Regions from separate parts of the Bacillus sp. AMCV2 genome, predicted to be linked through region 2. Evidence: a T-box and tRNA genes for the amino acid it is inferred to sense, from the RefSeq annotation. Region 2 holds a T-box; the other holds one or more tRNA genes.
The links. A T-box is a leader RNA that pairs with one kind of tRNA and senses whether it is charged. The one in region 2 lies ahead of ileS (isoleucine--tRNA ligase), so its partner is inferred to be a tRNA-Ile.
Positions count from the first base shown of each region.

Region 1 (11,894 bases), 1.6 Mb from region 2:
AAGGCTTTTTTCTAAACAAGATCAGATGCAGCAATGCTTGCAATACCTTTATATTCTAGCAATTTAATGTGTATAATCATAAGTTTATTGATATAATGGAGAATAGTGAAATCGTATTGAAGGTCATAATGGACAATCTACTCCCACATATTTCATGTGATACTTCAGGGAGGTTTTTTAATGAGTGAACAAAACACACCACAAGTTCGTGAAATAAATATCAGTCAGGAAATGCGTACGTCCTTCTTGGATTATGCAATGAGCGTTATCGTGTCCCGTGCTCTTCCGGATGTTCGAGACGGTTTAAAACCGGTTCATAGACGGATTTTGTATGCAATGAATGATTTAGGCATGACAAGTGACAAGCCTTATAAAAAATCCGCGCGTATAGTTGGAGAAGTTATCGGGAAATACCACCCGCACGGTGATTCAGCGGTATATGAATCCATGGTCAGAATGGCTCAGGATTTCAACTACCGTTATATGCTCGTTGACGGTCACGGAAACTTCGGTTCTGTTGACGGAGACTCAGCGGCGGCCATGCGTTATACAGAAGCAAGAATGTCTAAAATCTCAATGGAGATTCTTCGCGACATCACAAAAGACACAATCGATTACCAGGATAACTATGACGGGTCAGAAAGAGAACCTGTCGTTATGCCTTCAAGGTTCCCGAATCTGCTCGTGAACGGTGCTGCCGGCATTGCGGTAGGTATGGCAACAAACATTCCTCCGCACCAGCTGGGAGAAATCATTGACGGTGTACTTGCTGTCAGTGAGAATCCGGACATTACAATTCCAGAGCTTATGGAAGTCATTCCAGGGCCTGATTTCCCGACTGCGGGTCAAATCTTGGGACGCAGCGGTATCCGGAAAGCATACGAATCAGGCCGAGGCTCTATCACGATCCGGGCAAAAGCTGAGATCGAACAAACATCTTCGGGTAAAGAAAGAATTATCGTTACAGAGTTACCTTACCAAGTAAATAAGGCGAAATTAATTGAGAAAATTGCTGATCTCGTAAGGGACAAAAAGATAGAGGGTATCACAGATCTGCGTGATGAGTCAGATCGTACAGGTATGAGAATTGTCATTGAAATCAGACGCGATGCCAATGCGAATGTCATCTTAAACAATCTGTACAAACAAACTGCTCTACAAACATCTTTTGGCATCAACCTGCTTGCACTAGTTGATGGACAGCCGAAAGTTTTAACTCTTAAGCAATGCCTGGAGCATTACCTTGACCATCAAAAAGTTGTCATTAGACGCCGTACTGCTTATGAATTGCGTAAAGCAGAAGCGAGAGCTCATATCTTGGAAGGATTGAGAGTTGCACTGGATCATCTCGATGCAGTTATCTCCCTTATCCGTAATTCTCAAACGGCTGAAATTGCGAGAACAGGTTTAATTGAACAATTCTCACTGACAGAGAAGCAAGCACAAGCAATCCTTGACATGAGGCTCCAGCGTTTAACGGGACTGGAACGTGAAAAGATCGAAGAAGAATACCAATCTCTTGTTAAATTAATTGCAGAGCTAAAAGACATCTTGGCAAATGAATATAAAGTGCTTGAGATCATTCGTGAAGAACTCACGGAAATCAAAGAGCGTTTTAACGATGAAAGACGTACTGAGATCGTCACTTCTGGACTGGAGACAATTGAAGATGAAGATCTCATCGAGAGAGAAAATATCGTAGTTACTCTGACGCACAACGGATACGTCAAACGTCTTCCTGCATCAACTTACCGCAGTCAAAAACGAGGCGGAAAAGGTGTACAAGGTATGGGAACAAACGAAGATGATTTCGTTGAACATTTGATCTCTACGTCAACTCATGACACGATTCTCTTCTTCTCGAACAAGGGGAAAGTGTATCGTGCAAAAGGGTATGAAATCCCTGAATACGGCAGAACGGCAAAAGGAATCCCGATTATTAACCTGCTGGAGGTAGAAAAGGGTGAGTGGATCAACGCGATTATTCCAGTCACGGAATTCAATGCGGAGCTTTACCTTTTCTTCACTACAAAGCATGGGGTTTCAAAACGAACATCGCTATCTCAATTCGCTAATATCCGAAACAATGGTCTAATTGCTCTGAGTCTTCGTGAAGATGATGAACTGATGGGTGTACGTCTGACTGACGGCACAAAACAAATCATCATTGGAACGAAAAACGGTTTACTGATCCGTTTCCCTGAAACAGATGTCCGGGAGATGGGAAGAACTGCGGCGGGCGTAAAAGGCATCACCCTGACGGATGACGACGTTGTTGTCGGCATGGAGATCTTAGAGGAAGAATCACACGTCCTTATCGTAACTGAAAAAGGGTACGGAAAACGAACTCCGGCTGAAGAGTACAGAACCCAAAGCCGGGGCGGAAAAGGACTCAAAACAGCGAAAATCACCGAGAACAACGGCCAACTAGTAGCAGTGAAAGCTACTAAAGGTGAAGAGGATCTAATGATTATTACAGCTAGCGGCGTACTCATCAGAATGGACATCAATGATATCTCCATCACCGGACGTGTCACTCAAGGTGTGCGTCTCATTAGAATGGCAGAAGAAGAGCATGTTGCTACAGTAGCTTTAGTAGAGAAAAACGAAGAAGATGAGAATGAAGAAGAACAAGAAGAAGTGTGAGAAAAAGCGCAGCTGAAATAGCTGCGCTTTTTTGTGTCATAACCCTTTACAGTCATAAAAATTATGGTATAATCATTTCTGTTGTCTTTTTAAAGACACAAGCATGACCATTATGACTAGTAAAAACTTTTTTAAAAAAGTATTGACCTAGTTAACTAAAAATGTTACTATTAAGTAGTCGCTTCGAGAGAAGCACACAAAGTTCTTTGAAAACTAAACAAGACAAAACGTACCTGTTAATTCATTTTTTATAAATCGCACAGCGATGTGCGTAGTCAGTCAAACTACTTTATCGGAGAGTTTGATCCTGGCTCAGGACGAACGCTGGCGGCGTGCCTAATACATGCAAGTCGAGCGGACAGATGGGAGCTTGCTCCCTGATGTTAGCGGCGGACGGGTGAGTAACACGTGGGTAACCTGCCTGTAAGACTGGGATAACTCCGGGAAACCGGGGCTAATACCGGATGGTTGTTTGAACCGCATGGTTCAAACATAAAAGGTGGCTTCGGCTACCACTTACAGATGGACCCGCGGCGCATTAGCTAGTTGGTGAGGTAACGGCTCACCAAGGCGACGATGCGTAGCCGACCTGAGAGGGTGATCGGCCACACTGGGACTGAGACACGGCCCAGACTCCTACGGGAGGCAGCAGTAGGGAATCTTCCGCAATGGACGAAAGTCTGACGGAGCAACGCCGCGTGAGTGATGAAGGTTTTCGGATCGTAAAGCTCTGTTGTTAGGGAAGAACAAGTACCGTTCGAATAGGGCGGTACCTTGACGGTACCTAACCAGAAAGCCACGGCTAACTACGTGCCAGCAGCCGCGGTAATACGTAGGTGGCAAGCGTTGTCCGGAATTATTGGGCGTAAAGGGCTCGCAGGCGGTTTCTTAAGTCTGATGTGAAAGCCCCCGGCTCAACCGGGGAGGGTCATTGGAAACTGGGGAACTTGAGTGCAGAAGAGGAGAGTGGAATTCCACGTGTAGCGGTGAAATGCGTAGAGATGTGGAGGAACACCAGTGGCGAAGGCGACTCTCTGGTCTGTAACTGACGCTGAGGAGCGAAAGCGTGGGGAGCGAACAGGATTAGATACCCTGGTAGTCCACGCCGTAAACGATGAGTGCTAAGTGTTAGGGGGTTTCCGCCCCTTAGTGCTGCAGCTAACGCATTAAGCACTCCGCCTGGGGAGTACGGTCGCAAGACTGAAACTCAAAGGAATTGACGGGGGCCCGCACAAGCGGTGGAGCATGTGGTTTAATTCGAAGCAACGCGAAGAACCTTACCAGGTCTTGACATCCTCTGACAATCCTAGAGATAGGACGTCCCCTTCGGGGGCAGAGTGACAGGTGGTGCATGGTTGTCGTCAGCTCGTGTCGTGAGATGTTGGGTTAAGTCCCGCAACGAGCGCAACCCTTGATCTTAGTTGCCAGCATTCAGTTGGGCACTCTAAGGTGACTGCCGGTGACAAACCGGAGGAAGGTGGGGATGACGTCAAATCATCATGCCCCTTATGACCTGGGCTACACACGTGCTACAATGGACAGAACAAAGGGCAGCGAAACCGCGAGGTTAAGCCAATCCCACAAATCTGTTCTCAGTTCGGATCGCAGTCTGCAACTCGACTGCGTGAAGCTGGAATCGCTAGTAATCGCGGATCAGCATGCCGCGGTGAATACGTTCCCGGGCCTTGTACACACCGCCCGTCACACCACGAGAGTTTGTAACACCCGAAGTCGGTGAGGTAACCTTTTAGGAGCCAGCCGCCGAAGGTGGGACAGATGATTGGGGTGAAGTCGTAACAAGGTAGCCGTATCGGAAGGTGCGGCTGGATCACCTCCTTTCTAAGGATATTATACGGAATATAAGACCTTGGGTCTTATAAACAGAACGTTCCCTGTCTTGTTTAGTTTTGAAGGAACTTTGTTCCTTGAATAAGTTAAGATGGGCCTGTAGCTCAGCTGGTTAGAGCGCACGCCTGATAAGCGTGAGGTCGGTGGTTCGAGTCCACTCAGGCCCACCATCTTATATAACGGGGCCTTAGCTCAGCTGGGAGAGCGCCTGCTTTGCACGCAGGAGGTCAGCGGTTCGATCCCGCTAGGCTCCACCAACGTGTTCTTTGAAAACTAGATAACAGTAGACATCACATTCAATTAGTAATACAAGATATCACATAGTGATTCTTTTTAACGGTTAAGTTAGAAAGGGCGCACGGTGGATGCCTTGGCACTAGGAGCCGATGAAGGACGGGACGAACACCGATATGCTTCGGGGAGCTGTAAGCAAGCTTTGATCCGGAGATTTCCGAATGGGGAAACCCACCACTCGTAATGGAGTGGTATCCATATCTGAATTCATAGGATATGAGAAGGCAGACCCGGGGAACTGAAACATCTAAGTACCCGGAGGAAGAGAAAGCAAATGCGATTCCCTGAGTAGCGGCGAGCGAAACGGGATTAGCCCAAACCAAGAGGCTTGCCTCTTGGGGTTGTAGGACACTCTGTACGGAGTTACAAAAGAACGAGGTAGATGAAGAGGTCTGGAAAGGCCCGCCATAGGAGGTAACAGCCCTGTAGTCAAAACTTCGTTCTCTCCTGAGTGGATCCTGAGTACGGCGGAACACGTGAAATTCCGTCGGAATCCGGGAGGACCATCTCCCAAGGCTAAATACTCCCTAGTGACCGATAGTGAACCAGTACCGTGAGGGAAAGGTGAAAAGCACCCCGGAAGGGGAGTGAAAGAGATCCTGAAACCGTGTGCCTACAAGTAGTCAGAGCCCGTTAACGGGTGATGGCGTGCCTTTTGTAGAATGAACCGGCGAGTTACGATCCCGTGCAAGGTTAAGCAGAAGATGCGGAGCCGCAGCGAAAGCGAGTCTGAATAGGGCGCATGAGTACGTGGTCGTAGACCCGAAACCAGGTGATCTACCCATGTCCAGGGTGAAGTTCAGGTAACACTGAATGGAGGCCCGAACCCACGCACGTTGAAAAGTGCGGGGATGAGGTGTGGGTAGGGGTGAAATGCCAATCGAACCTGGAGATAGCTGGTTCTCTCCGAAATAGCTTTAGGGCTAGCCTCAAGGTAAGAGTCTTGGAGGTAGAGCACTGATTGGACTAGGGCCCCTACCGGGTTACCGAATTCAGTCAAACTCCGAATGCCAATGACTTATCCTTGGGAGTCAGACTGCGAGTGATAAGATCCGTAGTCGAAAGGGAAACAGCCCAGACCGCCAGCTAAGGTCCCAAAGTATACGTTAAGTGGAAAAGGATGTGGAGTTGCTTAGACAACCAGGATGTTGGCTTAGAAGCAGCCACCATTTAAAGAGTGCGTAATAGCTCACTGGTCGAGTGACTCTGCGCCGAAAATGTACCGGGGCTAAACGTATCACCGAAGCTGCGGACTGTTCTTCGAACAGTGGTAGGAGAGCGTTCTAAGGGCTGTGAAGCCAGACCGGAAGGACTGGTGGAGCGCTTAGAAGTGAGAATGCCGGTATGAGTAGCGAAAGAGGGGTGAGAATCCCCTCCACCGAATGCCTAAGGTTTCCTGAGGAAGGCTCGTCCGCTCAGGGTTAGTCGGGACCTAAGCCGAGGCCGAAAGGCGTAGGCGATGGACAACAGGTTGATATTCCTGTACCACCTCCTCACCATTTGAGCAATGGGGGGACGCAGGAGGATAGGGTAAGCGCGGTATTGGATATCCGCGTCCAAGCAGTTAGGCTGGGAAATAGGCAAATCCGTTTCCCATAAGGCTGAGCTGTGATGGCGAGCGAAATATAGTAGCGAAGTTCCTGATTCCACACTGCCAAGAAAAGCCTCTAGCGAGGTGAGAGGTGCCCGTACCGCAAACCGACACAGGTAGGCGAGGAGAGAATCCTAAGGTGATCGAGAGAACTCTCGTTAAGGAACTCGGCAAAATGACCCCGTAACTTCGGGAGAAGGGGTGCTCTGTTAGGGTGCAAGCCCGAGAGAGCCGCAGTGAATAGGCCCAGGCGACTGTTTAGCAAAAACACAGGTCTCTGCGAAGCCGTAAGGCGAAGTATAGGGGCTGACGCCTGCCCGGTGCTGGAAGGTTAAGAGGAGCGCTTAGCGTAAGCGAAGGTGCGAATTGAAGCCCCAGTAAACGGCGGCCGTAACTATAACGGTCCTAAGGTAGCGAAATTCCTTGTCGGGTAAGTTCCGACCCGCACGAAAGGCGCAACGATCTGGGCACTGTCTCAACGAGAGACTCGGTGAAATTATAGTACCTGTGAAGATGCAGGTTACCCGCGACAGGACGGAAAGACCCCGTGGAGCTTTACTGCAGCCTGATATTGAATGTTGGTACAGCTTGTACAGGATAGGTAGGAGCCTTGGAAACCGGAGCGCCAGCTTCGGTGGAGGCATCGGTGGGATACTACCCTGGCTGTATTGACCTTCTAACCCGCCGCCCTTATCGGGCGGGGAGACAGTGTCAGGTGGGCAGTTTGACTGGGGCGGTCGCCTCCTAAAAGGTAACGGAGGCGCCCAAAGGTTCCCTCAGAATGGTTGGAAATCATTCGCAGAGTGTAAAGGCACAAGGGAGCTTGACTGCGAGACCTACAAGTCGAGCAGGGACGAAAGTCGGGCTTAGTGATCCGGTGGTTCCGCATGGAAGGGCCATCGCTCAACGGATAAAAGCTACCCCGGGGATAACAGGCTTATCTCCCCCAAGAGTCCACATCGACGGGGAGGTTTGGCACCTCGATGTCGGCTCATCGCATCCTGGGGCTGTAGTCGGTCCCAAGGGTTGGGCTGTTCGCCCATTAAAGCGGTACGCGAGCTGGGTTCAGAACGTCGTGAGACAGTTCGGTCCCTATCCGTCGCGGGCGCAGGAAATTTGAGAGGAGCTGTCCTTAGTACGAGAGGACCGGGATGGACGCACCGCTGGTGTACCAGTTGTTCTGCCAAGGGCATCGCTGGGTAGCTATGTGCGGACGGGATAAGTGCTGAAAGCATCTAAGCATGAAGCCCCCCTCAAGATGAGATTTCCCATTCCGCAAGGAAGTAAGATCCCTGAAAGATGATCAGGTTGATAGGTCTGAGGTGGAAGTGTGGCGACACATGGAGCTGACAGATACTAATCGATCGAGGACTTAACCATATTTTTGAATGATGTCACACCTGTTATCTAGTTTTGAGAGAACACTCTCAATTTGTTTGGTGGCGATAGCGAAGAGGTCACACCCGTTCCCATACCGAACACGGAAGTTAAGCTCTTCAGCGCCGATGGTAGTCGGGGGTTTCCCCCTGTGAGAGTAGGACGCCGCCAAGCAAGCTTAAACCCAGCTCATTGAGCTGGGTTTTTTGTTTGTTAAAAATGAAGAAGAAACTGTGAAGCGTATTTAGGGAATTTCTTTTCTGTTACTAATAAAAACTGCTGAATTAACACGTAGTCATCACTTATATGCTGTGTTAATAACTCATACCACCATTCTGTTTCATACCTTGCAATCATCCCAACGTTGTACAAAATCAAATAATGAATTGTCATTTCGGGAAGCCGAAGAAATTGCTCCCTTTGAGAAGGGATATAATATTGGTTCTTTTCCATGTCAAACAATAAGCTGGTCGATGTCCATGGCTCCTTGTCTTGTGGCGAAACTTCGAACAGCAGCCCGTGTTCATTTTTTTTTGTAAAAGACCATTGATAATGATGGGACATGTATTCAGCAAACCTTGAATCAGACATTTTGTAATTGATTACTACTTCCTCCGGTACAAAAATTTCGTTCTTATCCTTCTCAACTATTGTCATAAATCGTTCTTTCTGCTGAAAGTAGAAAATATCGCTAAGTTCTGGAATGGCCATTAATAATTTTTTCATGGTATACCGTTCATCTACTATATCCGATTGTCCGAATAAATGTTTCATAAAATGTAAGCATAGGCCATTCCGTTGTATTTTCACTTCATCATCGCTAAAACAATAGTTTTGTTTCTTTCGTTTTCTTGTTGTTACACCATGTGCCAGTACTGATGTATGGCTTGGATAATGAGGATCACGTGTAATTAAGCATGCTTTGATAAGCTGTGCCATTCCATAAAATAAAAGAATCGGTTTGATTTCTAAGGGAGAATATGCGGCTTGTTTATAAAACGATTCGGCATGCTTTAAGAAATAAATAAACCGTTCACTGTTTTTAAAAGAGTTTTTTTTCGCATCGTCAATACCGTTTAAGGTATAAACCTTTTCTAGAAATTTCTGGGTTGATTCGACGGAGTAAAATAGCGCTAAGTCTTTCCACTCATGATATGCCATGTATATTTCTTAATCCTTTCCGTTATCTAAATATTTCAACTCTTTCCCGCTTCCTTGACATGCTCTTGGCTAGTTGATAATCTACATATAATATTTTGCCGAAAAGAGGGGGATTTACTAATGTGGGAAAGTAAATTTTCAAAAGAAGGCTTAACGTTCGACGATGTGCTGCTTGTGCCAGCAAAGTCTGAGGTACTTCCGCGTGATGTGGATTTATCTGTAGAACTTACAAAAACGTTAAAGCTAAATATTCCTGTCATCAGCGCAGGTATGGACACAGTAACAGAATCAGCAATGGCAATTGCAATGGCAAGACAGGGCGGCTTGGGCATCATTCACAAAAATATGTCCATTGAACAGCAGGCTGAACAAGTTGATAAAGTAAAGCGTTCTGAGCGCGGCGTTATCACAAATCCCTTCTTTTTAACTCCTGATCACCAAGTATTTGATGCGGAGCATTTGATGGGGAAATACAGAATTTCCGGTGTTCCGATTGTAAATAACGAAGAAGACCAGAAGCTTGTTGGAATTATTACAAACCGTGACCTTCGTTTTATTTCTGACTACTCAATGAAAATCAGCGATGTCATGACGAAAGAAGAGCTAGTTACTGCATCTGTAGGAACTACTCTGGATGAAGCTGAAAAGATTTTGCAGAAACATAAAATTGAAAAGCTTCCTCTCGTAGATGACCAGAATAAATTAAAAGGTCTTATCACAATTAAAGACATTGAAAAAGTCATTGAGTTTCCGAACTCATCTAAAGACATTCACGGCCGCCTGATCGTTGGCGCGGCAGTTGGTGTAACTGGCGATACAATGACTCGCGTCAAAAAGCTTGTTGAAGCCAACGTTGATGTGATTGTTATCGATACAGCTCACGGACACTCTCAAGGCGTTTTAAACACAGTCACAAAAATCCGTGAAACGTATCCAGAATTAAACATTATTGCTGGGAACGTAGCAACAGCTGAAGCGACAAGAGCGCTTATCGAAGCTGGAGCAGACGTTGTCAAAGTTGGAATAGGGCCTGGTTCAATTTGTACTACACGTGTTGTAGCCGGCGTCGGTGTTCCACAAATTACAGCAATTTATGATTGTGCGACTGAAGCAAGAAAACACGGCAAAACAATCATAGCCGACGGTGGGATTAAATTCTCTGGCGATATCACTAAAGCATTGGCAGCCGGCGGACATGCTGTTATGCTCGGAAGCTTGCTTGCAGGCACCTCAGAAAGCCCTGGTGAAACTGAAATCTACCAAGGCAGAAGATTTAAGGTATACCGCGGCATGGGATCAGTTGCTGCAATGGAAAAAGGAAGTAAAGACCGTTACTTCCAAGAAGAAAACAAAAAATTTGTTCCAGAAGGAATTGAAGGACGCACACCTTACAAAGGACCAGTTGAAGAAACCGTTTATCAGCTAGTCGGAGGCCTTCGTTCTGGTATGGGGTATTGCGGGTCCAAAGATCTGCGTGCGCTAAGAGAAGAAGCTCAGTTCATTCGCATGACTGGCGCAGGACTTCGCGAAAGCCATCCGCATGACGTACAGATTACAAAAGAATCACCTAACTATACAATTTCATAATAAATTGTTACAAATTAAAAACATTTGACAGGGTCTCTGACTCTGTCTATTTTTTTTATACTGATTATGATAAAATTTATACTGTTGTGCATTGAAAATGTCCTTAACGGCTTAATTATAGATGAAGAAAATGAAATACGGAGGTCGTACGATTGAACATCAAGAAATGTAAACAGCTACTGATGTCATTGGTTGTGTTAACTCTAGCTGTCACGTGTCTGGCTCCAATGTCAAAAGCAAAAGCAGCCAGCGATCCAATTGATATCAATGCATCTGCTGCTATTATGATCGAAGCTTCTTCAGGTAAAATTCTTTACAGTAAAAATGCAGATAAGAGACTGCCAATTGCGAGTATGACAAAAATGATGACAGAGTATCTGTTATTAGAGGCAATTGATCAAGGTAAAGTGAAATGGGACCAAACCTATACGCCTGATGACTATGTGTATGAAATTTCCCAAGATAACAGCTTATCAAACGTTCCTCTTCGGAAAGACGGGAAATACACAGTAAAAGAATTATATCAAGCTACAGCAATTTATTCTGCAAATGCTGCTGCTATTGCGATTGCAGAAATCGTTGCAGGTTCTGAAACTAAGTTTGTTGAAAAAATGAATGCAAAAGCAAAAGAACTAGGCTTAACAGATTACAAATTTGTTAACGCAACAGGTCTTGAAAACAAAGATCTTCACGGGCATCAGCCTGAGGGGACAAGCGTAAATGAAGAAAGTGAAGTTTCTGCAAAGGATATGGCGATACTTGCGGATCACTTGATTACTGACTACCCTGAGATACTGGAGACTTCCAGTATCGCCAAAACGAAATTCAGAGAAGGCACCGATGATGAAATGGACATGCCGAACTGGAATTTTATGCTGAAGGGGCTTGTCAGCGAGTATAAAAAAGCGACTGTAGACGGACTGAAAACAGGTTCTACTGACTCTGCGGGTTCATGCTTTACAGGAACAGCTGAACGCAACGGTATGCGTGTCATCACTGTTGTTTTAAACGCAAAGGGCAACCTTCATACAGGCCGTTTCGATGAAACGAAAAAAATGTTTGATTATGCTTTCGACAATTTCTCCATGAAAGAAATTTATGCTGAAGGCGATCAAGTAAAAGGCCATAAAACAATTTCAGTTGATAAGGGTAAAGAGAAAGAAGTAGGCATTGTGACAAACAAGGCGTTCTCTCTTCCTGTCAAAAATGGTGAAGAAAAGAATTACAAAGCGAAGGTCACACTGAATAAAGACAACTTAACTGCTCCTGTGAAAAAAGGAACCAAGGTTGGGAAGCTGACTGCGGAATACACAGGTGATGAAAAGGATTACGGATTCCTTAACAGCGATCTGGCTGGCGTAGACCTTGTTACAAAAGAAAATGTAGAAAA
Region 1 covers NZ_JBVYIB010000002.1:6,405-18,298, forward strand. The annotation lists gene gyrA (DNA topoisomerase (ATP-hydrolyzing) subunit A) at 181-2,646, shown strand; rRNA gene AC0OMA_RS00085 (16S ribosomal RNA) at 2,936-4,485, shown strand; tRNA gene AC0OMA_RS00090 (tRNA-Ile) at 4,588-4,664, shown strand; tRNA gene AC0OMA_RS00095 (tRNA-Ala) at 4,676-4,751, shown strand; rRNA gene AC0OMA_RS00100 (23S ribosomal RNA) at 4,833-7,759, shown strand; rRNA gene rrf (5S ribosomal RNA) at 7,815-7,930, shown strand; gene AC0OMA_RS00110 (YaaC family protein) at 7,970-8,917, opposite strand; gene guaB (IMP dehydrogenase) at 9,038-10,504, shown strand; gene dacA (D-alanyl-D-alanine carboxypeptidase) at 10,657-11,894, shown strand, end outside.
Region 1: it has a tRNA-Ile gene. The T-box ahead of ileS (isoleucine--tRNA ligase) is inferred to sense a tRNA for this amino acid. The anticodon was not compared.

Region 2 (11,894 bases):
CCGTTTTCCAGTACTAATCGTCTCTTCATTTGACAAGTCTCCCCTCTTCATAAGCAAGCTTCCCTGCCGCAATTGTAGCGACCGGCCAGCCGGTGCAGCTGATGCCGTTGAATGGTGTATTTTTTCCTTTTGATAAAAATGTCTCTTTGTCTATAACTGCTTCTTTTTCTAAATCGATTAACGTAATGTCCGCAGCTTGCCCCGTTTGTAATGTTCCATATGGGAGACCGAACGCTTCGCATGGCTTGATTGTCATGTAGTCAATCAGCTGCTTCAGCGACCAGCTGCCATTTTTGACAAAGTGTGTGTAAAGAAGCGGGAATGCTGTTTCTAAGCCGACAATTCCGAATGGCGCCAGTTTCATTTCTGTGTTTTTCTCTTCTTCCGTATGCGGTGCATGGTCTGTTGCGATAAAATCAATTGTTCCGTCTAAAAGACCTTCAATTAAAGCAGCTCTGTCTTCTGCGCTGCGGAGCGGAGGATTCATTTTATAGTTTGTGTCCAGCCCCGGGATGTCCTCATCACAAAGCAGCAAATGATGCGGCGACACTTCTGCTGTCACTCTGATTCCCGCTTTTTTCGCATCGCGTACAACTCTGACAGATTCTTTCGTGCTGATATGGCATACATGATAATGGCAGTTTGCCGCCTCAGCCAGCAGCACATCGCGGGCAATATGAACCGATTCACACACAGAAGGAATGCCGTTTAGCCCGTTCGCTTTGGAGAATGTCCCCTCATGTACGCTTCCTCCGTAAATTAAGGAGTTGTCCTCGCAATGTGCAACAATTGCTTTGTCAATTGCGGCTGCCCGTTTCATCGCTTCATACATCATTCCTGCTGTCTGTATACCAACGCCGTCATCTGTAAAAGCAAATGCCCCGGCTTCTTTTAATGCTTCAAAGTTTGTCATTTCATCGCCGATTTGTCTGATCGTAATGGATGCATATGGAAGAACTCTGACGCATGATGTTTCTTTAATTCTGTTTTGCACCCATTCCATCTGCTCCTTTGTATCAGGAACCGGCCGCGTATTCGGCATTGCTGCTACTGTAGTATAGCCACCGCGTGCCGCCGCTTTGGCCCCGGTTTCAATAGTTTCTTTTTTCTCTCCGCCAGGCTCTCTGAAATGCACGTGGAGATCAACAAACCCAGGTGAAACGAGCAAACCTTTTGCATCAATTACCGTTTCATTATCCGTTGCATCAAGCTTGCCGATTGCGGTGATGGTTTCTCCAGTCACTCGGATATCCGCTTGTGTTTTTTCACCATTTTCGTTTAGTATCCAGCCGTTTTTAATGAGATATGACATACGCTGCTTCTCCTCTTTTCACATTGGTTTGTAAGGCACGCTGTATCACTGCCATTCTGATAAATACGCCATTTTGCATTTGCTTGAAGATTCTTGATTTTTTGCTTTCTACTAAGCTGTCATCAATCTCCACTCCTCTGTTTACCGGAGCAGGATGCATGATGATCGCATGCCGCTTCATACGCTCAGCCCGTTCTACAGTCAAGCCGTATTTGTTTAAATAGCCTTCCTGGCTGACAGCTGACTGATGTCGTTCATTTTGAATGCGCAGCAGCATGACAACATCGGAAGACTCAACTGCTTCATCCATTGAGACATACGTGCCGAATGTATTTTCTTCATCCTGCCATTCCGAAGGGCCGGAAAATAGGACCCGGGCACCCAATCTTGTCAACACTTCCGCATTTGACCTTGCCACTCTGCTATGCTTGATGTCGCCGTGAATGGAGACGGTAAGCCCTTTGAACGTATTGAACTCTTCATAAATCGTCATTAAATCAAGCAGTGATTGTGTTGGATGCTGGCCGCACCCGTCTCCCGCATTCAGAATCGGAATGTTCACCTGGCTGACAAGCTCTTCATAATACTCATCCTCACTGTGCCTGATGACGCAGACGTCCACACCGATTGATTCGAGCGTCCGGATCGTGTCATATAAGGTTTCGCCTTTTTGCACGCTTGTGCTTGTTCCATCAAGGTTGAGCACATTCATGCCCAGCTTTTTTTCTGCGACCTCAAAGCTGAACCGCGTTCTCGTGCTCGGTTCGAAAAACAGGTTTGCTGCAAACTTTCCTGTAAGCTGATTGTCTGTTTTTCCGCTTTTAAGGTCTTGTGCTGTTTGAAGCAAATCTTTGATTTCCTCAGTGCTGAGTTCACTCATCGTCGTTAAATGCTTCATGTTCTTTCCCCTCTCTTTTCAACTTAAGGCTGAAAAAAACCCCGGTCTAAGGTAGACTCGGGGTATGGTTAAATAGAGGGCAGCATTGAAGCTTCCTTCTCTTCATAACCCTTCCAAGCCTCTCTGGACTTTCATTAAAAGGTTTTAGATATGATGTTGTTCAGATGTGTCTGCCTGCTCTTCCTTCGCCTGCGGAAGAATCAGGTTTAAGATGACACCGACAATTGCGGCAAGCGCCATTCCTGACACTTGGAATCCGCCTTGAGACACTTGGATAAAAGCGCCTCCTACACCGATGACAAGGATAACTGATGTAATAATGAGGTTTCTGTTGTTTTCATAATCAATTTTGTTGTCAATCAGCATTCGCAGGCCGCTTGAAGCAATGATTCCGAACAGCAGGAAGGAGACGCCTCCCATGACCGCTGACGGCACTGAACTGATCAGCGCTGAAATTTTGCCGATAAAGCCGAAGCAACAAGCAATCATTGCCGCTCCTCCGATGACAAAGACGCTGAATACTCTTGTGATGGCCAGCACGCCAATGTTTTCTCCGTAAGTCGTTGTCGGCGGACCGCCGATCAGGGAAGCGAGGATTGTCGCCACACTGTCACCCATAATAGAGCGATGAAGACCTGGCTTTTTAATGAAATCTTGTCCGACAACCTTGCTCAGCACCATTTGGTGGCCGATATGCTCTGACATTGTGACAAATGCGACAGGAACCATTGCGGCTGCGATGCCGAGTGTAACTGACGGTGAATAATCTTTGAACGGAATAATAAATTCAGGCACTGCGAACCATTTCGCGTCAAGCACCGGCTGGAAGTTAACAATCCCTTGAGTAAGGGCGAACAGGTATCCGCCGATGATTCCGATCAGAACCGGAATCAGGCTTAAAAATCCTCGTAAGAAAATCGCACAAATGATCGTGATTGCCAGCGTAACTCCTGCGACACTAAAGTGCTTTAAGCTGTAGACCAACTCACTCGCGTTCGGATCAGCATACATCGCCATGTTTACCGCAGTGCTTGCCAGTCCCAGCCCGATGACGATAATAACAGGCCCTACGACTACTGGCGGGAGAATCTTCATCAGCCATCCTGTTCCAAGCTGCCTAATCAATAAGGCAATCAGCCCGTACACCAGCCCTGCAAGAAACGCTCCAACCATTGCCGCTCCCGGCCCGCCGGTCGCTTTTACCAGAATGATCGGAGAAATAAAGGCGAAGGACGAACCGAGATACGCCGGAATTTGCCCTTTCGTAATAAGAAGGTACGCCAGTGTTCCGATGCCGCTTGTCACCAACGCCACAGCAGGACTCATTCCGACGAGCTTCGGAACCAAAATGGTTGAGCCAAACATGGCAAACAAATGCTGAAGGCTGAATGAAACCCAAGAGAAAGGTGTCGGGACATCCCTGACCCCTAAATTTACTTTTTTCTTACTCATGATGATTTCCCCCTGATTGTTGACTTTCATTTTAGGATGACTCAATGACTGTATAAAAAAACCTCTTTGCTTTTTTACGCAAAGAGGCATACAAAGACCTGCCGAATCCTTTTTGGGCCTTTGTTGTGCACCTCTTTGCAACCTCACTGGATTGCCCTTAAAAAGGTGATCTATTATTCGTTTTCATAAATGGCGACGAGATCGTTTTGGTCTACCTCATCAAGCTGAACCATAACCTTTTCAGACTTTGATGTCGGGATGTTTTTCCCGATATAATCCGCTCGGATCGGCAGCTCCCGGTGTCCTCTGTCCACAAGCACTGCAAGCTGAATGGATGAAGGTCTGCCTACATCAACAAGCGCATCCATTCCTGCTCTGACTGTTCTTCCGGTATACAGAACATCATCAACGAGAATGACTTTTTGATCTGTAATATCTACCGGAATATCTGCACCTTTTACAAGCGGTTCATCGTTGCTCGTTTTTTTAGAAAGATCGTCTCTGTAAAGAGTAATATCAATTTCACCGACTGTAACAGGATTTCCCTCAATCTGTTCAATGCGTTCCGCAAGGCGTTTTGCCAGGTAAATCCCTCTGGTCTTAATGCCGACAAGAATACAGTTATTCATTCCTTTATTGCGTTCGATCATTTCGTGAGCAATCCTGGTCAGCGCCCGTCTGATTGCCTGTTCGTCGAGAATGACAGCTTTTTGATTCAATGTGTGACACCTCACAGTTCATATAGAAGAAAAAACCCCTCCTGCCAGAGCATAGAGGGGTTTTAGGACAAGGTGCGCGCATATACACGCATCCCGTCTATCCGTTATCCTTCTCAGCCTCTCTGGACTGTTTTAAAGAATCTATTCAGCTTCGTTTATTATTTCAGAAAAGAAACCATCTGTCAACCGTTTTTTCTGAGGTTTTCGATTAATTCTGCCATATCCTCAGGAAGCGGCGCTTCAAATTCGACATATTCTCCTGTTCGCGGATGGTCAAAACCTAAAACTCCCGCGTGAAGCGCTTGGCCATTAAAGTCGATTGTTTTTCTTGGGCCGTATTTCGGATCGCCTGCTAATGGGAATCCGATATATTTCATATGAACACGAATTTGATGGGTTCTCCCTGTTTCAAGCTGGCATTCCACTAACGTAAAATCCTGAAAACGCTCTAGCACATGAAAATGAGTGACAGCGCTTTTGCCATCACGTGTCACAGTCATGCTTTGACGGTCTATCTTATCTCGTCCGATCGGCGCGTCAATTGTGCCATCATCGTGAGAAATAAGCCCGTGGACAACTGCCGTATATTTCCGCGTGACCGTTTTGTTGACCAATTGGTTTACAAGTGACTCGTGCGCCATATCATTTTTCGCCACCATTAATAAACCGGACGTGTCCTTATCAATTCTGTGAACAATACCCGGACGCATCACGCCATTTATTCCGGAAAGGTCTGTGCAATGAGCCATAAGGCCGTTTACAAGTGTGCCCGTAAGATGCCCGGGTGCTGGGTGAACAACCATTCCACGAGGTTTGTTGACGACCAGCACATCCTGGTCCTCATAATAAATATCCAGATCCATAGGTTCTGCCAAGACGTCGAGCGCTTCCGGTTCGGGTACAGTGACGGTCACCTGATCACCCGGCTGAATTTTATAATTCGCTTTCACCGCGCTTCCATTCACGACAACCTGTCCGTCTTTTACCCATTGCTGAACCTGGGTTCTTGACCAATCATTCTCAGTCGATGCCAAAAATTTATCAATCCGCTCACTTTTTTGTTCTTCTGAAGCGGTTATATCAATTTGATTCATGCTATTGCTCCTTTTTCTTTTTCCCGCTGTCCAACAGCATTTGTATAAATAAAAGCATTACGCCGACACATAGTGAAGAGTCCGCGATGTTAAATATCGGGTAATTGTAATTGACAATAATAACATGGATAAAATCCACAACTTCCTGTCTGACAGCCCGATCGATAAAGTTGCCGATGGCACCGCCAAGCATAAGTCCGAGGGCAACGCCAAGAAGCCTTTGTCCTTTTGTATAACGCTGTATGTAATAAACAATACCAATAATAACAGCGGTTGTTATGAGGTAGAAAAACCACATTTGACCCGCTAATATCCCCCATGCAGCACCCGTATTGCGATGGGAGGTGATATAGAATACCTGATCAATGATCGGAATGCTTTGGCCAAGTTCCATGTTCTTAACAACTAGCCATTTTGTCAATTGATCGGCTGCAATAATAAGTAGTGCAATCATATAATACAGCACAAACGTTCCTCCAGTTTACGGTTACTTTAATCCATTATGCATTTTATCAATAAAAAGCACTGGAGTAAAGAAATATCAGGCATATTAACCGGCCAGACACTGTTATTCATACAGTGCCTGACCATATTCGATATCCGTTGATTTCCATATCGGAAGCGTTTTTTTCTCAAATTGGACAGAATAAAGAAAATCGTTTGCTGTTCGGGCCGTCGGCAGCACCGCCAGCTTTGAAAGAGGAATGGGGGCCCCTGTTTCTTCACAGTATCCGAATGTGCCGTTTTCGATTTTTGACAATGCAAGGAGAACGTCTTGAAGCTCTTCTTTAATATGATAGATCAGAGTTGCTTTTTGTTTATGATTGATTGCTGCTTGCGGGCTTGTAGAAACCTGAAAGCAAGAATACTCAAATAATCTCGACTGTAATTCTTCTTTCATCAGAAGAAGTTCCGTATAAATTGCGGTCAGTTGATCATTCATTCTTCACAACTCCTGCTCTTAACGTAGTACCTTTATTGTTGCCTATGAATGATGATCTAAAGCCCATAAGATTTTTCCTGCCGTTCTAAAGGATGTCACTCTTGGCACAAAAAAAGCCCGGCTTTTACGCCAGGCTCTTTTGCATTATTTTTGATAGTATTTTTCAACGATTTCAGCGTTGCGTAATGAAAGTGTAGGATATTTCGGATTTGCCCCTACATCTTTTGAAATCACACGAGATCTCTCACACATTTCGCCTTCCGCTTTCTCGACAGCGATTTTACCTGTCGCAAAGCTTTGCGCATCGTTCGGCGCTTCATTTTCTTCGCTGATTGTCAGTTCAGACACAATAAACAGCTGAGAAAGGTTTTCTTTTATGGAAGCCAAGAGCTCCTTGTTTTCTTTGTTTGGATACAATTTCAGTTTTGCTTCCAAAGATTTACCGATAATTTTTTCATTTCGCGCAGTTTCTAATGCTTTTAACACGTCATCACGAAGAGCCATAAAGCGGTCAAATTTTTCTTCAGTCGCTTCACTGTTTGGAACCGCGATTGTTTCTGGCATATCGGTCAGCTGAACGCTCTGCTCTTCAACAAATGTTAAATGAGACCACAATTCGTCTGCCGTATGTGGAAGGATAGGCGCTGAAAGCTTCACTAATGCAAGAAGCGTTTCGTAGAATACTGTCTGCATGCTGCGTCTATCCGGATGATCCGCATGCTCGATGTAGACAATATCTTTTGCAAAATCAAGGTAGAATGAGCTCAATTCGATTGTGCAGAAATTATGAATGCTATGATACACAACCGCAAATTCGTACTCATCATACGCTTTTTTCACTTTATCAATCAGCTTGTTCAGCTTAATCAGCATATACTGATCGACTTCACGAAGATCTTCGACAGCCACCGCATTTGTTTTTGGATCAAAATCGAAAAGGTTGCCGTGTAGGAAACGGAACGTGTTGCGGATTTTACGATATACTTCCGCAACCTGCTTTAGAATGGCGTCAGACACGCGAACGTCCGCCTGATAATCCACTGAAGATACCCATAATCTTAAGATGTCGGCACCAAGCTGTTTCATGACTTTAGCCGGAACAACAACGTTACCGATTGATTTACTCATCTTGCGTCCTTCTCCATCCAGTGCGAACCCATGGCTGAGCACACCTTTATACGGCGCTTTCCCTGTTACGGCTACTGCTGTAGAAAGAGAAGAGTTAAACCAGCCGCGATATTGGTCAGATCCCTCTAGGTATAAATCAGCCGGGCGAACGAGGTCTTCACGTTCTTCAAGCACTGCTTGATGTGAAGAGCCTGAATCAAACCAAACATCCATGATATCCTGTTCTTTTGTAAATGTGCCGTTCGGGCTGCCAGGATGCGTAAAGCCTTCCGGAAGAAGATCCTTTGCTTCTTTTTCAAACCAAATGTTTGATCCGTGCTGTCTGAACAATTCAGAAACATGTTCAATGGTTTCATCTGTAATAATCGGTTCTCCGTTTTCAGCGTAAAATACCGGAATCGGCACACCCCACGCACGCTGTCTGGAAATACACCAGTCTCCGCGGTCCCGAACCATGTTGTGCAAACGCTGCTCGCCCCATTCAGGAACCCATTTGGTTTCTTTAATGGCATCCAGCAGGTCTGATCTGAAATCTTTAATAGACGCAAACCATTGCGCTGTCGCTCTGAAAATGGTTGGTTTTTTTGTTCTCCAATCATGCGGATAAGAGTGAGTAATGAATTCAAGCTTCACAAGTGCGCCTTTTTCTTCAAGCTGCTGTGTGATCGCTTTGTTTGCATCATCATAGAACATGCCTTCAAAGCCAGGAGCTTCGCTTGTCATTACACCTTTTTCATCGACCGGGCAAAGCACATCTAAACCGTATTTTTGGCCGATGATAAAGTCATCTTCCCCATGTCCTGGCGCTGTATGAACACAGCCTGTTCCGGCATCAGTTGTTACGTGTTCACCAAGCATAACGAGAGAGTCTCTGCCATATAGCGGGTGTTCAGCGATAATGTTCTCAAGGTCTTTCCCTTTGACCGTTCTTGTCACTTCATACTGATCAAATCCGCATGCCGATGCAACATTTTCGACTAATGCACTTGCTACGACAAAGCGGTCTTCACCTACTGCAATCACGCTGTACTCAAGATCAGGGTGCACTGAGATTCCGAGGTTCGCCGGAATTGTCCAAGGCGTTGTTGTCCAAATGATGATGCGCTCGCCGTTTTCAAGAACGCCTTTTCCGTCTTTTACACCAAAAGCGACGTAAATAGATGCTGAACGTTTATCTTGATATTCGATCTCGGCTTCAGCCAGAGCAGACTCACTTGAAGGTGACCAGTTAACCGGTTTAAGCCCTTTGTAAATGTAGCCTCGTTTTGCCATTTCACCAAATACGCGGATTTGCTGCGCTTCGTATTCCGGTTTTAATGTCACATATGGGTTTTCCCAGTCACCGCGGACACCAAGACGTTTGAATTGCTCACGCTGTCCCTCGATTTGCTTCCAAGCGTACTCTTCGCATAGTTTGCGGAATTCCGCTACTGACATTTCTTTGCGGTTGACCTTTTTGTTTTTTGTCAGAGCTGTTTCAATTGGCAATCCGTGTGTATCCCAGCCCGGCACATACGGTGCGTTGTAGCCGCTCATTGATTTATAGCGGACAATGAAGTCTTTCAAAATCTTGTTAAGTGCATGGCCCATATGGATGTCGCCGTTTGCATACGGAGGTCCGTCATGTAAAACAAATTTCGGGCGGTCTTTCGTCCGTTCCTGAACAAGACGGTAGATATCTTCTTCCTCCCATTTTTTTTGAATGTCAGGCTCACGGTTTGGCAAATTTCCACGCATCGGGAAATCTGTTTTCGGCATTAAGAGCGTGTCTTTAAAATCCATTTTCATTCCTCCACTGCATTTTTTCAGAAAATAAAAAAAGCCCTCTCATCCCATAAGGGACGAGAAAGCTTATCTCGCGGTACCACCCTTTTAGAAAAAGCAAGCATACACTTTTTCCTCTTGAGCATCGTAACGTGATGAACGTCCTAACCTACTGTGAGTTCAGCAAGGAAACTAAAGGGCTGATCTACATGATTCCGGCCATCCCGGACTCTCACCATCTCCGGGTCGCTATGAAGGCCTGAAGGAAACATGACTGTCCCTTTCAACCGTTTTTTCATCTGAATTTATGAACGTATTATATTCGACAAGCTAAGAAAATGTCAAGATAATCAGAGAATTTATTCCTTTTCCTCAAATACAGCGTCGACTTCATACTCAAGGAGATGATCCCAATCGTCATTTTTCAGAAGATCAAGCTGAGCTTCAATCAGCATTTGGAAACGTGTTCTGAACACTTTAGACTGTTTTTTCAGCTCTTCAATTTCCATTGCAATTTTTCTTGATTTTGATAACGATTCGTTGATAATGCGATCAGCGTTTTTCTCCGCTTCCCGAACAATCAGCTTTGCCTCTTTTTGAGAATTGCGTTTTACGTCTTCAGCCGCTTCTTGAGCAACTAAAATGGATTTATTCAATGTTTCCTCAATATTGGCAAAGTGTCCGATTCTTTCATCTAGCTCATTGACTTTCGCTTCAAGCTCAGTTTTCTTGCGGAGAACAATTTCGTAATCTTTTCTGACTTGGGCTAGGAATTCATTTACTTCATCTTCATCATATCCGCGAAAACTTTTTGTAAACGTCTTGTTGTGAATATCATTTGGCGTTAATGGCATGATGCCACCTCCATTTTTACATTTCAGTACGGTTATCTAGTTCACATTATAAAACAAATTTCGCACAGATGGAGAAAAAAACTGAAAAACCGACTATTTTTGTCGTTCAAACGTAACTCTCCATTTGTCTTTTTTGGTTTTCCCTTCGATTTTTGTTAAGCTGCACCGGCCAAAACCTCTGATTGACAGCATGTCCCCTTCCGCGACTATGTATGAAGGATCTTCAACCACCTTCCAGTTCACTTTCACGAGGCCGTTTTTCACAAGCGTCTGTGATTTCTGGCGGGATTGCCTGCTCATAGAGGCGCAGACGGCGTCAAGCCTTAAAGAAGAAACCGTGTCATCTCTTATTTCGACATCCACTGCTGGAATGTTAAGGTCTGACAAGTCGATTTTCTCTAGGCTGACCGCCGCTTTGCCTGCTTGGGTCAGCTGTGCAGCCACAAAATCAGCGGTATCGGCTGAGACAATCAATTGCACTGCTGTCTCAGAAAACACGATGTCACCGAATTTTTGCCGCTTTAATCCTATGCCCATTAATGCACCAAGCAGAGAACGATGATCTACTGAGACAAACTTGTCAGCATAACGGACGTTAAACGCCTGCAATTCAAAATCCGATTCTTCCGGAGTAATGTACTCTGGATACAGAATCGCCCGTTTTCGCTCCGCTCTGTCATAGCCGCCGGAAAAAGCAAGCCCGACATCAGCCTGTCCCGTAACAGCAGAGAGGATGACCTGCTCTCGGGGATCTAAAAAGTCGGTCAGCTTCATCCGGTACTGCTCCTGGACAATTCTTTTCCATTCGAGCGCTTGATCAATAAAGGCCCGCTCGTCTTTTCTGAAGTGCTGATATATATCGCTCATCGTCTTTCCCTTCTATGTAAAGAGGCTTGGCTGCTGCCAAGCCCCTATCAAACTGTCACATTAAAACGCAATCATGCGATAAAGTCCCCACAAGCCGGTTGTCGCAAACCGAAGCACAAGTATTGCTACGATTGGTGAAATATCCAGCATTGCAATCGGAGGGATGATTTTTCTGAATGGTTCGAGATATGGTTCACAAATCGAAGCCAAAAAACGCCCGACTGCTGTTTCCCTCGTACTCGGCACCCATGACATAAAAATATATATGATCAGGGCAAATGAGTATATTGTAATTAATAAGCTTAAAACCGAAAAAACTTGATAAAGGATCATCTCGCTTTACCACCTCTGATGTTCGTCTTCAGATATGAGCTCAGAAATTGTGCCTGATACATCTACGTTGTCAGGCGTGCAGAGGAAAATATCTGAGCCGATTCTTTGAATATCGCCGCCGATGGCATAAACGGTTCCGCTTAAAAAGTCAACAATCCGCTTCGCCTGGTCATGCTGTATCCGCTGAAGATTGACGACAACTGCCCGCCGGTTCTTCAAATGGTCGGCTATTTCCTGCGCCTCCGCATAAACGCGCGGCTCACTCAACACCACTTTAGAGGATTTCTGAACACTTTGCAAGCTCACTACATTCTGTTTGCCCGAAGGTTTATTCCCCGTATAAGCCGGCTTTTCTTTTTGCTCATGCTCCTCATGAGATTCCCGCTCTGTCTCAATATATTCATATTCGTATTCTTCATCTTCCATTGAGAAAAAGTTTTTCAGTTTATTTTTCATACTCATTGCTGTACACCCCCTGTTTCATTTCCGACTAACGATGAGCCGATTCTAATATAAGTAGCTCCTTCTTC
Region 2 covers NZ_JBVYIB010000002.1:1,604,764-1,616,657, reverse strand. The annotation lists gene AC0OMA_RS08555 (carbamoyl phosphate synthase small subunit) at 1-29, opposite strand, end outside; gene AC0OMA_RS08550 (dihydroorotase) at 26-1,312, opposite strand; gene AC0OMA_RS08545 (aspartate carbamoyltransferase catalytic subunit) at 1,296-2,210, opposite strand; gene pyrP (uracil permease PyrP) at 2,355-3,662, opposite strand; gene pyrR (bifunctional pyrimidine operon transcriptional regulator/uracil phosphoribosyltransferase) at 3,836-4,381, opposite strand; gene AC0OMA_RS08530 (RluA family pseudouridine synthase) at 4,564-5,475, opposite strand; gene lspA (signal peptidase II) at 5,477-5,941, opposite strand; gene ylyA (sporulation-related RNA polymerase-binding protein YlyA) at 6,044-6,418, opposite strand; gene ileS (isoleucine--tRNA ligase) at 6,563-9,328, opposite strand; T-box leader at 9,381-9,607, opposite strand; gene divIVA (septum site-determining protein DivIVA) at 9,670-10,164, opposite strand; gene AC0OMA_RS08505 (YlmH family RNA-binding protein) at 10,258-11,031, opposite strand; gene AC0OMA_RS08500 (YggT family protein) at 11,092-11,364, opposite strand; gene sepF (cell division protein SepF) at 11,371-11,826, opposite strand; gene AC0OMA_RS08490 (YggS family pyridoxal phosphate-dependent enzyme) at 11,823-11,894, opposite strand, start outside.